One region of the Variovorax sp. AB1(2024) genome, then DNA from elsewhere that is predicted to be linked to it. Evidence: riboswitches for the same ligand, from Rfam matches in the RefSeq annotation. Region 1 holds a riboswitch; the other holds the start of a gene.
The links. Region 1 has a riboswitch for glycine ahead of WIX39_RS07895 (D-amino acid dehydrogenase). Riboswitches for the same ligand answer to the same signal wherever they lie in the genome.
Positions count from the first base shown of each region.

Region 2: it holds a riboswitch for glycine, as region 1 does, so the genes downstream of both, gcvT (glycine cleavage system aminomethyltransferase GcvT) here and WIX39_RS07895 (D-amino acid dehydrogenase) in region 1, are expected to answer to the same signal.

Region 1 covers NZ_JBBHKP020000001.1:1,678,935-1,686,532, reverse strand. The annotation lists gene WIX39_RS07920 (glycosyltransferase family 4 protein) at 1-359, opposite strand, end outside; gene rfbC (dTDP-4-dehydrorhamnose 3,5-epimerase) at 513-1,061, opposite strand; gene rfbA (glucose-1-phosphate thymidylyltransferase RfbA) at 1,058-1,954, opposite strand; gene rfbD (dTDP-4-dehydrorhamnose reductase) at 1,984-2,874, opposite strand; gene rfbB (dTDP-glucose 4,6-dehydratase) at 2,871-3,941, opposite strand; glycine riboswitch at 4,067-4,170, shown strand; glycine riboswitch at 4,188-4,295, shown strand; gene WIX39_RS07895 (D-amino acid dehydrogenase) at 4,389-5,690, shown strand; gene WIX39_RS07890 (FIST signal transduction protein) at 5,709-6,989, opposite strand; gene WIX39_RS07885 (PhaM family polyhydroxyalkanoate granule multifunctional regulatory protein) at 7,035-7,598, opposite strand, start outside.
Region 2 covers NZ_JBBHKP020000001.1:4,503,895-4,511,492, reverse strand. The annotation lists gene gcvP (aminomethyl-transferring glycine dehydrogenase) at 1-695, opposite strand, end outside; gene gcvH (glycine cleavage system protein GcvH) at 744-1,115, opposite strand; gene gcvT (glycine cleavage system aminomethyltransferase GcvT) at 1,179-2,351, opposite strand; glycine riboswitch at 2,397-2,509, opposite strand; glycine riboswitch at 2,522-2,612, opposite strand; gene WIX39_RS21095 (PaaI family thioesterase) at 2,796-3,356, opposite strand; gene WIX39_RS21090 (MFS transporter) at 3,353-4,558, opposite strand; gene WIX39_RS21085 (LysR substrate-binding domain-containing protein) at 4,723-5,601, shown strand; gene WIX39_RS21080 (DUF6506 family protein) at 5,626-5,910, opposite strand; gene WIX39_RS21075 (hypothetical protein) at 6,054-6,614, opposite strand; gene WIX39_RS21070 (hypothetical protein) at 6,781-7,200, shown strand; gene WIX39_RS21065 (L,D-transpeptidase Cds6 family protein) at 7,205-7,598, opposite strand, start outside.

The DNA.
Region 1 (7,598 bases):
GTCGGCGGGTCGCTGCCGAGGGAAGGAATCGGCGCTCCTTCGGCATCTGAGTCAGTGCCGGTTGTTTCACGACCTTCGCGGCTTCCCCAACGGAGATAATGGACGAGAGGATTTGTACCGCTGATCGCCACATCGCCATATTTTTTCAAATACCATGCTGAGTCGAATTTTTCGCTTGGAGATCTTCCCTCATTTCCTCCGAAGCGAATAAAGTGGGACAAAGCATTTTGGACTGGAACATCAGGGTTCTGACCAGCATACCAATCCTTGTCAAAGAAACCCGAATTTTTTACGAGCTTGGCGGCTCGATATTCACTCACATATCGAACAACTCGGGCCAGCACATCCTTGACATTCATCATCTACTTCCAGCGACCATAAGCTGCAGAACTTCAAATGCATTCATTATTTCCACGCTTTCATGCCTAACACACGACTTCGACTACAGTGAACTTAAAAACATCGTGACATCAAGCATGAGACCTTAGTTTGAAAAGCAAGAATCTCATTTTTTAAGCGAACGTATTCGCCTGCTTCAGAAAAACACCCTCGCTGTCCTTTTTTGACAACTGAGGTGATATGCCGATATCTGGCCATTTGATGTTCAAATCGACGTCATTCCAAGCAATACACCTTTCATACTCAGGAGAGTAGTAGTCAGTAGTCTTGTATAAGAAGTCCGCACTTTCGGTTAGCACGAAGAAGCCGTGGGCGAAGCCTGGCGGGATCCACAGCTGCCTTTGGTTCTCTTCGTTGAGTTCGGTACCAACCCAACGGCCAAACGTCGGCGACGAGCGCCTGATGTCTACAGCCACGTCAAAGACCGCCCCCCGCGCCACCCGCACCAGCTTGCCTTGTGCATTCTGAATCTGGTAGTGCAAGCCACGGAGCACGCCGCGCGAAGATCTGGAATGGTTGTCTTGAACGAATTCAAACTTCTTGCCAACCGCCTCGTCAAATGCGCGCTGGTTGAAGCTCTCGAAAAAGAAACCACGCGCATCGCCGAATACTTTCGGCTCGATGATCAGCACCTCTGGAATGGCGGTTTTGACCACATTCATGAGCGAACCTCCTCGGCGAGCAGGTGGTTTAGGTATTTGCCGTAACCATTCTTTTGCAGCGGCGCGGCAAGCTTGGCCAACTGATCGCGATCGATAAATCCGTTGCGCCAAGCGATTTCTTCCGGGCAGGCAATCTTCAGCCCTTGGCGATGCTCAAGCGTCGCAATGAATTGGCCCGCTTCAAGAAGGCTCTCGTGCGTGCCAGTATCCAGCCACGCGTAGCCGCGCTGCATGATCTGCACATTGAGCTGGTCGAGGTCTAGGTACGCCTGATTTACAGCCGTGATTTCCAGTTCCCCGCGCGAGCTCGGCTTCACCGCCTTCGCGATATCCACGACCTGGTTGTCGTAGAAGTAGAGGCCCGTCACCGCATAGCTACTCTTAGGCTTCAGCGGCTTTTCTTCGATGCTGCTGGCCTTGCCCTTGGCGTCGAATGCCACCACTCCATACCGCTCGGGGTCGTGCACGTGATAAGCAAAGACGGTGGCACCAGAGTTCTTCGCATCAGCACCGCCGAGCAGGTGTGCCAGGTCATGCCCATAAAAGATGTTGTCACCCAAAACCAGAGCGCTTGGCGAATTGCCAACGAATTTCTCGCCAATGATGAAGGCTTGCGCCAGCCCATCCGGACTCGGCTGCACTGCGTACTGCAGATTGATGCCCCACTGGCTGCCATCGCCCAACAGTTGCTGGAACCGCGGCGTGTCCTGCGGCGTGCTGATGATCAAAATGTCGCGCATGCCGCCGAGCATCAGCGTGCTGAGCGGGTAATAGATCATCGGCTTGTCGTACACCGGCAGCAGTTGCTTGCTCATGGCAAGCGTGGCCGGGTGCAGGCGAGTGCCCGAACCGCCGGCCAGGATGATGCCTTTGCGTTGCGTCGTCTTGGTCATGCTTTTGTTTTTTCGTGGGTGTTTGTTCTTCAAAGCGTCTCGCGCAGCATGCGCGCAACGCCTTCCTGCCAAGGCGGCAGGCGCAGGCCGAAAGTGGTCTGCAGCTTGGTGGTGTCAAGACGCGAGTTGTGCGGGCGCTTCGCCGGGGTCGGGAAGGCGCTGGTCGGCACGGCCTCGACAGCCTGCGGGCCGGCCTTGAGCTCAACGCCGGCCTGCTGCGCCATTTCGAGCACGAAGCGCGCATAGCCGTGCCATGTCGTTTCACCACCCGCAATCGCGTGATAGAGCCCGGCCTTGGTCGGATCCTGCAGCGTGGCGCGGATGGCATGGGCCGTCACGTCGGCCAGCAACTCGGCCCCTGTGGGCGCACCGAACTGGTCGTCGATGACGGTCAGCTTGTCGCGCTCCTTGGCCAGGCGCAGCATGGTCTTGGCGAAGTTGCCGCCGCGCGCCGCGTACACCCAGCTTGTGCGGAAGATCAGGTGGCGCGGGCAGTGCTGCGCCACCAGTTGCTCGCCTTCGAGCTTGGTCTGGCCGTACACGCTGAGCGGGCCGGTCGCGTCGTCTTCCTTCCAGGGCTTGCTGCCGCTGCCATCGAAGACGTAGTCGGTCGAGTAGTGCACCATCAGCGCGCCGATCTGCTGGGCGGCCTGGGCCACCACGCCGGGCGACGTGGCGTTGAGCTTGCGCGCGAATTCGGGTTCGCTCTCGGCCTTGTCGACGGCCGTGTGTGCTGCGGCATTCACGATCACGTCGGGGCGGACCTTCAGCACCGTCTCGGCCAATTGCTCCGGCCTGCTGAAGTCGGCGTGGAAATCGGTGCTGTCGAAGTCGAGCGCCACCAGTTCGCCCAGCGGCGCGAGGCTGCGTTGCAGTTCCCAGCCGACCTGTCCGCCCTTGCCCAGCAGCAGCAGCTTCATGCCGCGGCCTTTGCGTCGTATTGCTTCTCGACCCACTCGCGGTAGGCGCCGCTTTGCACGTTGCGCACCCACTCGCTGTTCGCGAGGTACCACTCGACGGTCTTGCGGATGCCGGTGTCGAAGGTCTCGGCGGGCTTCCAGCCGAGTTCGGCTTCGAGCTTGCGTGCGTCGATGGCGTAGCGGCGGTCGTGGCCGGGGCGGTCGGTGACGTAGGTGATCTGCTCCTTGTAGGGCTTGCCGTCTGCCTTGGGGCGCAGCTCATCCAGCAGCGCGCACACGGTATTGACGATCTCGATGTTCGGCTTCTCGTTCCAGCCGCCCACGTTGTAGGTCTCGCCCAGTTTGCCGGCCTCGAGCACGCGGCGAATGGCGCTGCAGTGGTCCTTCACGTACAGCCAGTCGCGCACCTGCATGCCGTCGCCGTACACGGGCAGCGGCTTGCCGGCCAGCGCGTTGACGATCATCAGCGGGATGAGCTTCTCGGGGAAGTGGAACGGGCCGTAGTTGTTGGAGCAGTTGGTGGTGAGCACCGGCAGGCCGTAGGTGTGGTGCCACGCGCGCACGAGGTGATCGCTGGCGGCCTTGCTGGCCGAGTACGGGCTGTTGGGCTCGTACTTGTTCTCTTCGGTGAAGGCCGGGTCTGTCTTCGAAAGCGAGCCGTAGACCTCGTCCGTCGACACATGCAGGAAGCGGAAGGCCGATTTCTGCTCGGCCGGCAGCGCGCTCCAGTAGCCGCGCACCGATTCGAGCAGGCGGAAGCTGCCGAGCACGTTGGTCTGCACGAAGTCTTCGGGACCGTGGATCGAGCGGTCCACATGCGACTCGGCGGCAAAGTTGACCACGGCGCGCGGCTTGTGCTCGGCCAGCAGGCGGTCGACCAGGGCGCTGTCGCCGATGTCGCCCTGCACGAAGATGTGCCGTGGGTTGTTCTTGAGCGATGCGAGCGTCTCGAGGTTGCCGGCGTAGGTCAGCTTGTCGAGGTTCACGACAGGCTCGTCGCTGCTCGCGATCCAGTCGAGTACGAAATTGGCGCCAATGAAGCCAGCGCCGCCGGTAACCAAGATCATGGGGTCCCCTGAAGTTGAAAGTCATCGCCGTGTCGCAATGAACCTTAACGTTCGATTATCCCATTGGGCCAATTGGCGGAAACACAAGACGTTACCGTTCTGCCCTCGGCGTGTTTACAATCGTTCGCGATACCGCAGGAGAGCGGGCCACCCCGGTGGCCCTACCGAAGGCGCAAACTCCCATAAACGCTCAGGTCGGCCCGACGAAGTCTTGGATTTCGGCAAGGGGTCAGTACTGCATCAACTGAAACGCCGTCTGGAGAGACGCCACTTCACGTGGCGCACCGAAGGAGCAAATTCGTTGCAATGGCGCAACGAATGAATCTCTCAGGTACCGAGGACAGGGGGAGCGGCAACTTGGACAGCGGTCGTCCGGTTGCTTGCTATTAATTCAATAGTATTCATCCTCGCCCGCCGTTCAAGCGCAGCACCTCAAAGGTACTTGAAATGCGCGTGATCGTTCTTGGCGCCGGCCTGCTCGGCGTGACCTCGGCTTACTACCTCCAGCAACTCGGCCACGAAGTGACCGTGATCGACCGGCAGGCCACCCCGGCCGCCGAAACCAGCTTCGCCAATGGCGGGCAGATTTCCGTCAGCCATGCCGAACCCTGGGCCAACCCCAGCGCGCCGCTCAAGGTGCTGCAGTGGCTGGGCAAGGAAGACGCCCCGCTGCTGTTCCGCATCCGCGCCGACATGCGCCAGTGGCTGTGGGGCCTGCAGTTCCTGCGCGAATGCACGCCGGCGCGCACCCGCCACAACATCGAGCAGATCGTGCGTCTTGGCACATACAGCCGCTCGATGTTGCAACAGTTGCGCCGCGACACCGGCATCGCCTACGACCAGCGCACCCAGGGCATCCTGCACTTCTATACGACGCAGAAGGAATTCGACGGCGCCCTCGCGCCCGCCGAGCAGATGCGCGCGCTGGGCTGCGAACGCCAGGTCATCTCCGCCGATGAGGCCGTGAGGATTGAGCCCGCCCTCGCGCACATCCGCCCCAAGCTGGCCGGCGCCACCTACACGGCCGAGGACGAATCCGGCGATGCCAACCGCTTCGCGCGCGAACTGTCCCGGCTCGCGGCCGAAGCCGGCGTGAAATTCCTCATGAGCCACACCGTCACCGCCCTGCGCGAGGCCGGCGGCAGCATCGACCACGTGGAGGTCACCGATGCCGAAGGCCGCTTCCAGCGCATTCGCGGCGACGCCTTCGTGATGGCGATGGGCTCGCTGAGCCCGTTGCTCGCCGCGCCGCTGGGCATCCGCCTGCCGATCTATCCGGCCAAGGGCTATTCGGTCACGCTGCCCGTCAAGGACGCCTCCAAAGCGCATCAGGTCTCGCTGACCGACGACGAATTCAAGCTCGTGTTCTCGCGCTACACCTCGGAGTCCGGCGACCGCCTGCGCATCGCGGGCACGGCCGAACTCAACGGTTACGACCGCGACCTGAACCGCGTGCGCTGCGAAGCCATCGTGCGCCGTGTCGAAGAGCTGTTCCCCGGCGCCGGCGACACCACGCAGGCCCAGTTCTGGACCGGCCTGCGCCCCGCCACGCCAAGCAACGTGCCGCTGATCGGCAAGACGAAGCTCGCCAACCTGTTCCTCAACACCGGCCACGGCACGCTCGGCTGGACGCATGCCTGCGGCTCCGGCAAGTCGATCGCGCGCATCGTGAGCGGGCTGGCGCCGGAGGTGGATTTCGCGTTCATGGGAATGCCGGCGCCGCAGCCGCGCATGCTGCAGCCGGCGTGATCCGCGGCTGAAAGGTGTTCAGTCGTTGGACGTGAACACCGTCAGCACCCCGGTATAGCCATACAGGTGGTGCCGCGCGATCTCCCCGGCGGCAAAGAACCCGACCAGCGGCACGTCGCCCAGCGCGTGCCGCACGATCTGCAACTCGGCGCCCGGCGCGCCGAAATGCGGGCCGCCGCGCCCGGAACAGCTCACGTACACCGCACCCGCGATGCGCCGCGCGGGGTGCGGCGCCGCCTCGGCCTCGCCGGCAGCCACGGCGCGCGCGGTGGCCAGCGTCTGCTCTTCGGGCTCCAGCTCTTCGCGGATCTCGGCGCAGATGCGCATCAGGTCGGCCCGCGCCGCCTGCGCATTGCGGCGGCAGAAGGTCAGCCGCATGCCGGCTTCGGCCGTGTCGGCAATCGCGATGCCGCGCCGCGTCGGGTCGAGCCCGATGATGTGGCGCACCAGCACGTCGGCGCCCAGGTCGCCGGTGCGGCGGATGCCGTCGCTGCCCGCGTCGGCCAGCCCGACCAGCGTGTTGCGCACGGCGTCGATGGCTTCCTGCGGCCTCTCCAGCGACACCTGCAGGTCGGCCAGCAGCACGTCCAGGGCGGGTTCGCCGTCGAGCCTGAGCAGCAGGTTGCCGTCGGCTTCGGTGATCTCGCGCTCGCGCACCGCGCCCGAGCGCAGCGGCTGGCAGCCCTGCGTGACGCGCGACACCAGCCGCACGCCGTCGCCGAACACCACGCCCGACAGGCCGCCTGAGAACACACCGCCCGCCGCCCCATGGCCGCGGATGTTGCCGTTGCCGCCGACCGCGAACTGCAGCGCGCCGCCACGGCCCGACGAGAGCCCGCCGAACAGGTAGCCGGTGTCGGTGCGGCCCGCCATCTCGGCGATCAGCTCGGTCAGGTCGGGCGTGGCCGGGTCGGCGTGCACCAGCGCGGTGTGGGCCTCGAAGCCGCTCATTTCGGAGTTGCCCAGCGGCGCGACGCCGGAGAACACGCGGTACTGGTCGCTCGGCAGCGCGCAGAGCATCAGCGTCATGCCCGGCTCGTCGAAATATTCGGCGTTGTTGGCCGCCACGCCGATGCCGACGGTGCCCGACCAGTCGGTCACCTCGGGCAGTTCGGCGCTCAGGTGGTCGAGGATGTCCTGCGCCTCGGCGGCGTAGTGGTCGGTGATGTAGAGCAGCCCGAGCGTCGGCGACGGCGCGTAGTCGGGCAATGCCATCTGTGCGCGCAACTGGGCCAGCACGAGGCCGGCCGCCATGCGCCATTGCGGATGGGTGGCATGACCGGAGGGAAACAGTTTCATGATGCGTGCCAACCCGTTCTTTCCAAAAAATGTATGGGTATGACGTCAGCGCCGGCTGGAGGTTCGCTTGCGCGCGGCGGTCGTCGTCTTTTTCCTGGCGGCCGGAGCCGCCGCCTTCTTTGCCGCGGCAACGGGCTTGCGGGCCTTGGTTGCCGCCGGCTTGCCGCCCATCGCCTTGCCGACCGCGTCGGCCAGCGGCTGGGCCATGGCCGGCACCTTCAGCTGCGCGGCGTCCTGCAGCGCCGAGCTGGCGATCTGCTGGAACTGCTCGGTGAGCGAGCCCCACCACTGCATGGGATCGATCACGCCGGCGCCCTCGCCGGCCGTCGATTTCGCGGCGGCCGGACGCGCGCGCGTCTTCGTCTTCTGCGGCGCCGGCGCTTCCTCTTCCTCTGGCAGCTCGTCTTCTTCCTCGACCTCCTCGGGCTCCGGCTCGGCTGGGGCTGCCGAGGCGGCCGGGGCTGCTGCCGCGGGCGCCGGGGCCATGGCCGCGGCCTGCTTGGTGAACGCGCTGGCGATGTCCTCCATGCGCACGTTCATGCCGCGCAGCGTCGACAGCGTCATCTTCTGCACCTCGAGCGCCTGGATGGTGGCCTTGAGCGCATGGCC
Region 2 (7,598 bases), 2.8 Mb from region 1:
TGGCCGGTGGTGGCCGGGTACTGCGCGAGCACGCCGAAGAAGGCGCCGCTCGCCATCAGGTGCGGCAGCGTTTCCGACACCGTGCTCACCTTCACCTCGATGCCCAGCGGCGCGGCGCGCGTCTTGATGACTTCGATGGTCTGCGGATGGCAGTCGCCCGACACCAGGAACACGTTGCTCTTGGCTTTAACGCTGCGCTTGGCGAGCGTCATGGCTTCGGCGGCGGCCGTGGCTTCGTCGAGCATCGACGCGTTGGCGATGGCCATGCCCGTGAGGTCGCACACCATCGTCTGGAAATTGAGCAGGGCTTCCATGCGGCCCTGCGAGATCTCTGCCTGGTAGGGCGTGTAGGCGGTGTACCAGGCGGGGTTCTCGAGGATGTTGCGCAGGATGACGCCCGGCGTGTGCGTGCCGTAGTAGCCCTGGCCGATGAAGTTCCTGAACACCTTGTTCTTCGAGGCCATCGCCTTCAGCTCGGCCAGCGCGTCGGCTTCGGTCACGGGGGCCGGCAGCCGCATCGGCCGCGCCCGGCGGATGGCCGCGGGCACGATGCCGTCGATGAGCTCCGAGCGCGTTTCCGAGCCGATCACCGGCAGCATGCGCGCCTCGTCCGCCGCATCGATGCCGATGTGGCGGGCGAGAAATTCTTCGGCATTCTCTAGTTCTTGCAAAGAGGGAAGGGCGGGAATCGGCATGGCGGTGGGGGCTCGGGAAGAAGGGGGCTCGGAAGAAAAATCAGGCGATCAGGACTCGGCCGCGAACTTGTCGTAGGTGGCGGCGTCCAGCAGGGCGTCGAGCTGCGCGGGCTCGCTCAGCTTGACCTTGAAGAACCAGCCGGCGGCCAGCGGGTCGCTGTTGGCCAGCGACGGGTCGGCGCGCAGGGCTTCGTTCACTTCGGTGATCTCGCCCGACACGGGCATGAAAACGTCGGCTGCGGCCTTGACCGACTCGACGACGCCGGCAACTTCGCCCTGCGCGAAGGTCTTGCCGACTTCGGGCAGGTCGACGAACACCACGTCGCCCAGCGCGTCCTGCGCGTGCAGGGTGATGCCGACGGTGGCTGCGTCGCCTTCGGCCGACACCCATTCGTGGTCCTTGGTGTACTTGATGCTCATGGTGAGAAAACTCCTCGTGGAAAAAATGAATCGGGGTGCAGAGCCTAGCCGGGTCTGCCGCGTTCAGCCGCGGTAATAGCGGGTCGGCACGAAAGGCATGGTCGAGACTTCCATCGGCACCGGCTTGCCGCGCACGATGGCCTGCACGCGGGTGCCGGGCTCGGCGAAGGCGGTGGCCACGTAGCCCATGGCGATGCAGCGGTCGGCCGTGGGGCCGAGCAGCCCGCTGGTGACGATGCCGATGTCCTGGCCTTCGAATGACTGCAGCACCGTGCCGTCGCGCACCGGAATGCGCTCCAGCGCCACGAGGCCGACGCGCTTGCGCTTCAGCGTGTCGTGGTCGGTGTGGCCGGCGGTGCCCGCCGTGGCGGCGGCGAGCTGCGCGAGGATCTTCGCGGCGCCGGGGAAGCCGCCTTCGCGCGCGCCGCCCGCGCGGCGCACCTTCTGCATCGCCCAGTTGAGCGAAGCCTCGACCGGCGTGGTGGTGGTGTCGATGTCGTTGCCGTACAGGCACAGGCCGGCTTCGAGCCGCAGCGAATTGCGCGCGCCCAGGCCGATGGGCTTGACCTCGGGCTGGGCCAGCAGCAGGCGGGCCAGCGGCTCGGCGTCCTTCGCGGCCACCGAGATCTCGAAGCCGTCTTCGCCGGTGTAGCCGCTGCGGGTGACGAAGGCGGGAATGCCGCCGATCTGAACCGCGCCGCCCGTCATGAACACGAAGCGCTCGATGCCGGGCGACAGCCGCGCCAGCGTGGCGGCGGCCTTGGGGCCCTGCAGCGCGAGCAGGGCGTGGTCGGGCAAGGGCTGCACTTCGCAGCGGGAGCCGATCTTCTGCTGGATGTGGGCGATGTCGGCCACCTTGCAGGCGCCGTTGACTATCACGAAGAGCGAGCCGTGGCCTTCGTTGAAGAACATCAGGTCGTCGAGGATGCCGCCTTCGTCGTTCAGCAGCAGGCCGTAGCGCTGCTTGCCGGCGGGCAGGTCGATCACGTCGACGGGCATCAGGGTTTCGAAGGCGGCCGCGGCGTCGGGGCCGACGAGGCGAAGCTGGCCCATGTGGGAGATGTCGAACAGGCCGGCCGCATCGCGCGTGTGCTTGTGTTCGGCCATGAGGCCGGCGGGGTACTGCACCGGCATGGAATAGCCGGCGAAGGGCACCATGCGGGCGCCGAGCTCCACGTGAAGGTCGTGCAGCGGCGTCTTGAGAAGTTCGGTAGCGGGTGCGGAGGAAGCGGCCACGGGGCACTCCAAAGGGGCAGACAAAATCCATGACGCAAGCCATGGGCCACCCCTGCTGTCCGCTTTACCTGAGAGATTCGCCCCACGATCGGGGTTTGCTCCTTCGGTGGGCCGCTGCGCCGTTTGCGGTACGGCGGCCTCTCTCCAGCAAGGAAACGCCGGTGTTCGCCGGCGCCTTGTCAGTCCTTTTGCCTGAGCGTTCGGGAAACCCCTGCGCCTTCGGCGGCCCCGGCTGGCGGGGCTCTCTCCTGACCCCGCCGAGTGTAGTTGATACGGAAGGGAGAGCTGTGTTCAGGGCGTGTGCGCAGGCCACCGGGTGCTCCCCTCCGCGAATGTCCCCCGCCCTTCGGGCTCCTCCTTTATTTCGCTGCGGGGAGCACCCGGCGCCCCGCGCACAAGGCACGCTGCTGGTGCGACCGATCGAGGAAGGCTCTGCGGTTCCGGTCAGCGCGCGACCTCAGCCGGGGGCTTGACGCGCCAAGGCGCCAGGACTTCGACCACCATCGCCTCGAAGAGAAGGATGTCAGCCTGCCAGGCGAGCACCTGGACAATTGCTTTTCTTTCCGTCAATGTCGTCACGCTGGCCTGCAGCCGGGTTTCCATGATCACGGCCGGGGTCTTGAAGTCCATGTTCATGTTGACGGTGAGCACCTGCAGCCGGTCGGGTATGACCGAATACGTAGCGAGTCCGGCCCACTGGTCGACCAGGCCTGTGAGGTAGCCGCCAAAGATGTTGCCGGTGGGCATTGCGGCATGCAAAGGCGGCGTGTAGACACCGTAAAGCCGCCCGTACTCCCAGCGCGCAACGCACGGCGTGGCAAAGGGAAGGCCAATCGTCGCGATCGGAGTCGGGGCGATGTCGGTGCCATCTACCACTTCATTCAATACCTTGCGGTATCTCGTCTTTGTCTCCAGGCCGGGGAAGTCCGCCGGGCGATCGCGCTCGCGCACCAACAGTTCAACATCAAACATCAGGTCGCTCCGTCGGTTGTCGTGGGGTGTCATTCGTGTGTAGCCTTCATGAACGTCTCTTCTTCGCGAGCGGTCAGCATCCAGATGGCGATGCATTGAGCTGCCGCGCCAGCCAGGGGAATGAAAAGCAGGTTGCCGCTTGCCGAGAAGAGTCCTCCCAGTGCAGCTCCTGCAGCCATGCCAAAGTAGGTGGCCATGGTGTTGAGTGCGATCACCTGTACGGCGTGTGGCGGGCTCAGAGCCACAAGACGAGAAGCCTGCGGGGGCGTGCATGCCCAGCCGGATGCCGCAAAGATGGCGACGGCAACCGGGAAGAGCCACACCCCCAAGGGAGGGCCGCTGAACACGGCCAGACTCATCAGGAGCAAAGAAGCGAGATGCACACAAAGAAAGTACTGCAGTGCACGTACGGGTGTTTTGAGGAAATCGCCGAGCCGTCCACCGATGAGATTCCCGGCAATGGCCGCCGCACCATAGATCAACAAGACAAAGCTTGTCTTGTCTGCCGACCAACCGGTCGCGGACTGGCTGATCGGGACGATGAACGTGTATGAGGCAATGCCACCTGCCATCCATACGAAGCAACTTGCAAGAGTCCGGATCACGTTGCCGTTTCGGAGTGGCGACAGGCGCTCTCCCAGCGAAAGGCTCCTGGACTGGAAGTTGGCCGGCATCACCCACCAGAGCGCCGCGGCCGCGGCTGCGGCCAGGGTCGCAATCAGGATGAAGGTCATCCGCCACGAACTTACGCTTGCGAGCATCAAACCCAGAGGGACGGCCGTGACGAGGGCGGCCGTCAGTCCCCCCAAGACGAAGCTGCTGGCCTGGGCACGTTTTTCGGGAGGCAGAAGGTTGATGGCAGCCGCAACTGCTGCCGGCGAATAAGCCGCGGCACTCATTGCCGCGATCAGGCGCCACAGCAAGAGCCAGGCGTATTGCTCCGACAGGGCTGCCGCAAGATTGGCAGCGGCGAAGACGCCCATCGACGCGATGAGGATCGTCCGAAGAGATTTTCCGCCCAATACGGCACCCAGGATCGGGGCGCTTATCGCGTAAGTCAGCGCGAACGCCGACACCAGCAGGCCTGCCTGGGACAGCGACACCTGAAGCCCTGTCGCCAGATCTGGAAGGATGCCCGCGATCACGAATCCATCGGCGCCGATCGCGAACATTCCGAGCGCCAGCAGCACCACGGATCCCGGCACGCTCAGCCCGGGGCCGCACTGTGCTTTCACTGTCTCTCCAGGTTGCATTGATGCTCCGCGATTTTTCAGCCATCAGGGATCGACGACGTGGATCTGTTGCTGACCGGCTGAATGGGTTTGTTCGGATGATTCTTTGCGGGGTGGATAAGATTGTCCATGTCTGTTTTTGCATCTGATGAGACATAGAAGGTCTGATGATCGATCTCCAGAAACTCCACTATTTCGTCGCTGTCGCAGAGACGTTGAACGTTGGAAAAGCGGCAACGCTGCTGCACATTTCCCAATCGCCTTTGAGCCGCCAAATCATTGCGCTGGAAGAACGTCTGGGTACGGCACTCTTCTCGAGAGAGCGGAAGCGGCTTCAGCTGACGGACGCGGGGCGGCAGTTCCTCGATGAGGCAAAAGCCCTCATGGAACATGCGCAGCAGCTGGAGGATCGGATCCGGGATGAGGCCGAGGGAAGGACGGGCTCTTTGACGCTTGGTTTCGTGGAGGGCGCCATTCACGTAGGAGCGCTCCAGACGGCCATCAAGCGCTTCCTGAAGGTCGCGCCGCACGCCAGGATCGAGCTGAAGAACCTTCGCTCTAGGCAACAGTTCGAAGCCTTGCAGTTCGGCGGAATCGATGTCGGATTCTCTTACTCGCCGCCCTTGCAAAACAGTCCGCTTGTCGCAGAGCAGATCGCGGATGAAGGGTTTGCTGTCGCGATGCCCAGGAATCACCCGCTGGCCAAGGGGCGCTTTGATCCGCGAAAGCTGGATGGGGAGGCATTCATAGCCCTTCCCGAAAAAGACTCCCCAGAGGCTCGGCAGAGTTTGATGGGGGCGTGTGCGAGCGCAGGCTTCATCCCCAACGTTCGATTCGAAGCGGCGGAGCCTTCCGTCGTGCTCGGGCTGGTAGACGCGGGTGTTGGATTGGCGATCGTTCAGGAAAGCCTGGGCAAGGCGCCAGGCAGGGGAATCGTGCTCCGCCCGTTGCCTCCGTCATTCCCCATGAGAGCCAAAATATTCAGGGTCACAAGGAAAGCCACGCGGCCCCTAGTCGCAAGATTTCTCGGCAGCCAGCAAGCCTGAGTTGCCGCCGAATGCCCGTCTTGCCTACGAGAACAGGCGGTGCATGGCGTCGATCGACTCCGGTCCATACGCGACTACGCCGACGGGCACGGCATAGTCTATGGCCTCGATGATCTTGCCCGCCCACACGGGGCTGAATCCACCGCATAGTTCGATGAGCTGCACGCCTTCGCGAACCATCTCCTGCGCGACCTCGATGCCCTCGGAGGCCGTTGCGACGCCCACCACCTTCATCTGAAACTGCACTGTCCCCTGATGCTGGACAAATCGGTCTCCGGTCACGATGAATCCGAACTTGGTGAGGGCCATGAGCTTGTTCTCCGTTTGTGCGTGGATGAGAGCGTTGGAGCAAGAGACGCCGCTGGCGACCGCCTGCCTTCAATTCAGCCTAACACCGGACCAGGCTTCTCGTCTGCAAGATTCGCGACTGGCTGGCTCTCGCTCGAACAATCTCAGTGAACTAACTCAGCCGGCGGCAGCAGCTTGTCGATCCGCTCGCGCAGCGACTCGGCGCGCTCGGGGCCGGCGGCTTTCTCGATTTCCGTGAGCATGAGCGCGGCGATGGTCAGCATGGCTTCGCGGTCGCGGGCTTCGCGCAGGGCGTCGCGCATCTGCAGCGCGAACTTGGGATCGCGGCGCACGAACATGCGCTCGCAGATGTCGAACAGGAACATGCGCGTGGTGGCCAGGGAGCGCTTGCCGTCGAAGGTGTCGGCCGATGTGGCGATCTGGATCGGCTCGCTCGCGGGGAGCGGTGCGGGTTGGGCGGGCGCCGGGGTAGGGGGCACGGCCTTGCCGGGGGCAACCGCCACCTTCGGAGTCTGCAGATAGCCGCGCTGCACCAGCGTCTGGATGGCCTGCTCGGCTTCGTCGCGGGTGCTGAACAGCGGGCTGAAGTCGCTCAGCGAACGCCGCCCGTCGGCCATGAGCAGCAGTGCGCGTTCACGCTGGCTGAGCGTGCGCTGTCCGCCCTGGAGTTCGTCGCGCGCCTTGTCGGTCTTGGTGGGAAACATGGCAGCCACAGCTTTCGGAGATCGAGGGCAGCAGCATCGTTGCAAGCGGTGACATCTTCATGAACCCTTTTCGCTTACGGAAATGGCGTTGGCCCCGCACGATTTCCCGGTACCGCGACTGCCTTGCCCGGCGGTATGCTCCGGCACCGCGGAAGGGGCCCACCTCATGCTTCCCATCGTCTTTGCACTCATGGCGACAGTCCTGCTGCTCGTGTGGATGGGCTTTTTCATGATGGGATCGCTGCCGCTGCTGATCCTCAAGCACGACACGCCGCTGGACTCGCGCTTCATCCGTGGCCTGTTCAACGTGTATTACCTCGCGACGATGCTCACGGGCAGCGCGGCGGCGCTCTGCTACGCCTGGTCGGGCAGGCCGGCATTTGCCGCGGGCATGGCCTTCGTCGCCGGCCTGGCCTTTTCGCTGCGCCGCTGGCTGATCATTCCGCGCATGGACCTGCTGCGCGGCACGATTCCGGCGCTGGATGTCTCTGCCCGCCGGTTCCGCCAGCTTCACATTGCCGGAATGGCGCTCAACGTGGTGCAGTTGGGCACCGTGGCCTGGGCCCTTACGAAGCTGGGGCTGTGAGCCGTCAGCCGCCCGCGCTTTCCTTGCGGATCAGCCACTGGTTGCCCACGCGCTGCAGCTCGAGCGTCTTGCGGCCCGTCTCCTTCACCTTGTCGGCGCGGTAGACCTGCTTGAACCTGGCGCTCGCGGCCTGTCCGTTGATGCTGATGACGAGGTCTTCGATGCCCACGCTGATGCTCGACTTGTCCGCAATGCGCGCGCGGCGCTCGGTCTCCCAGCGCTTGCGGTCCTGGTTGAGCGCCGGCGTGAAGTCGGGCGCGTAGGCGGCGAGGTAGCGGTCCACGTCGCGGGCCGACCAGGCCGCGGCCCAGGCGCGCACCGCAGCCTCGACTTCGGCGATGCCGACCGTGGGAGCGGGGGCTGCTGTGTCGGTAGCTGCGGGTGCGGCCGGCGTTGCC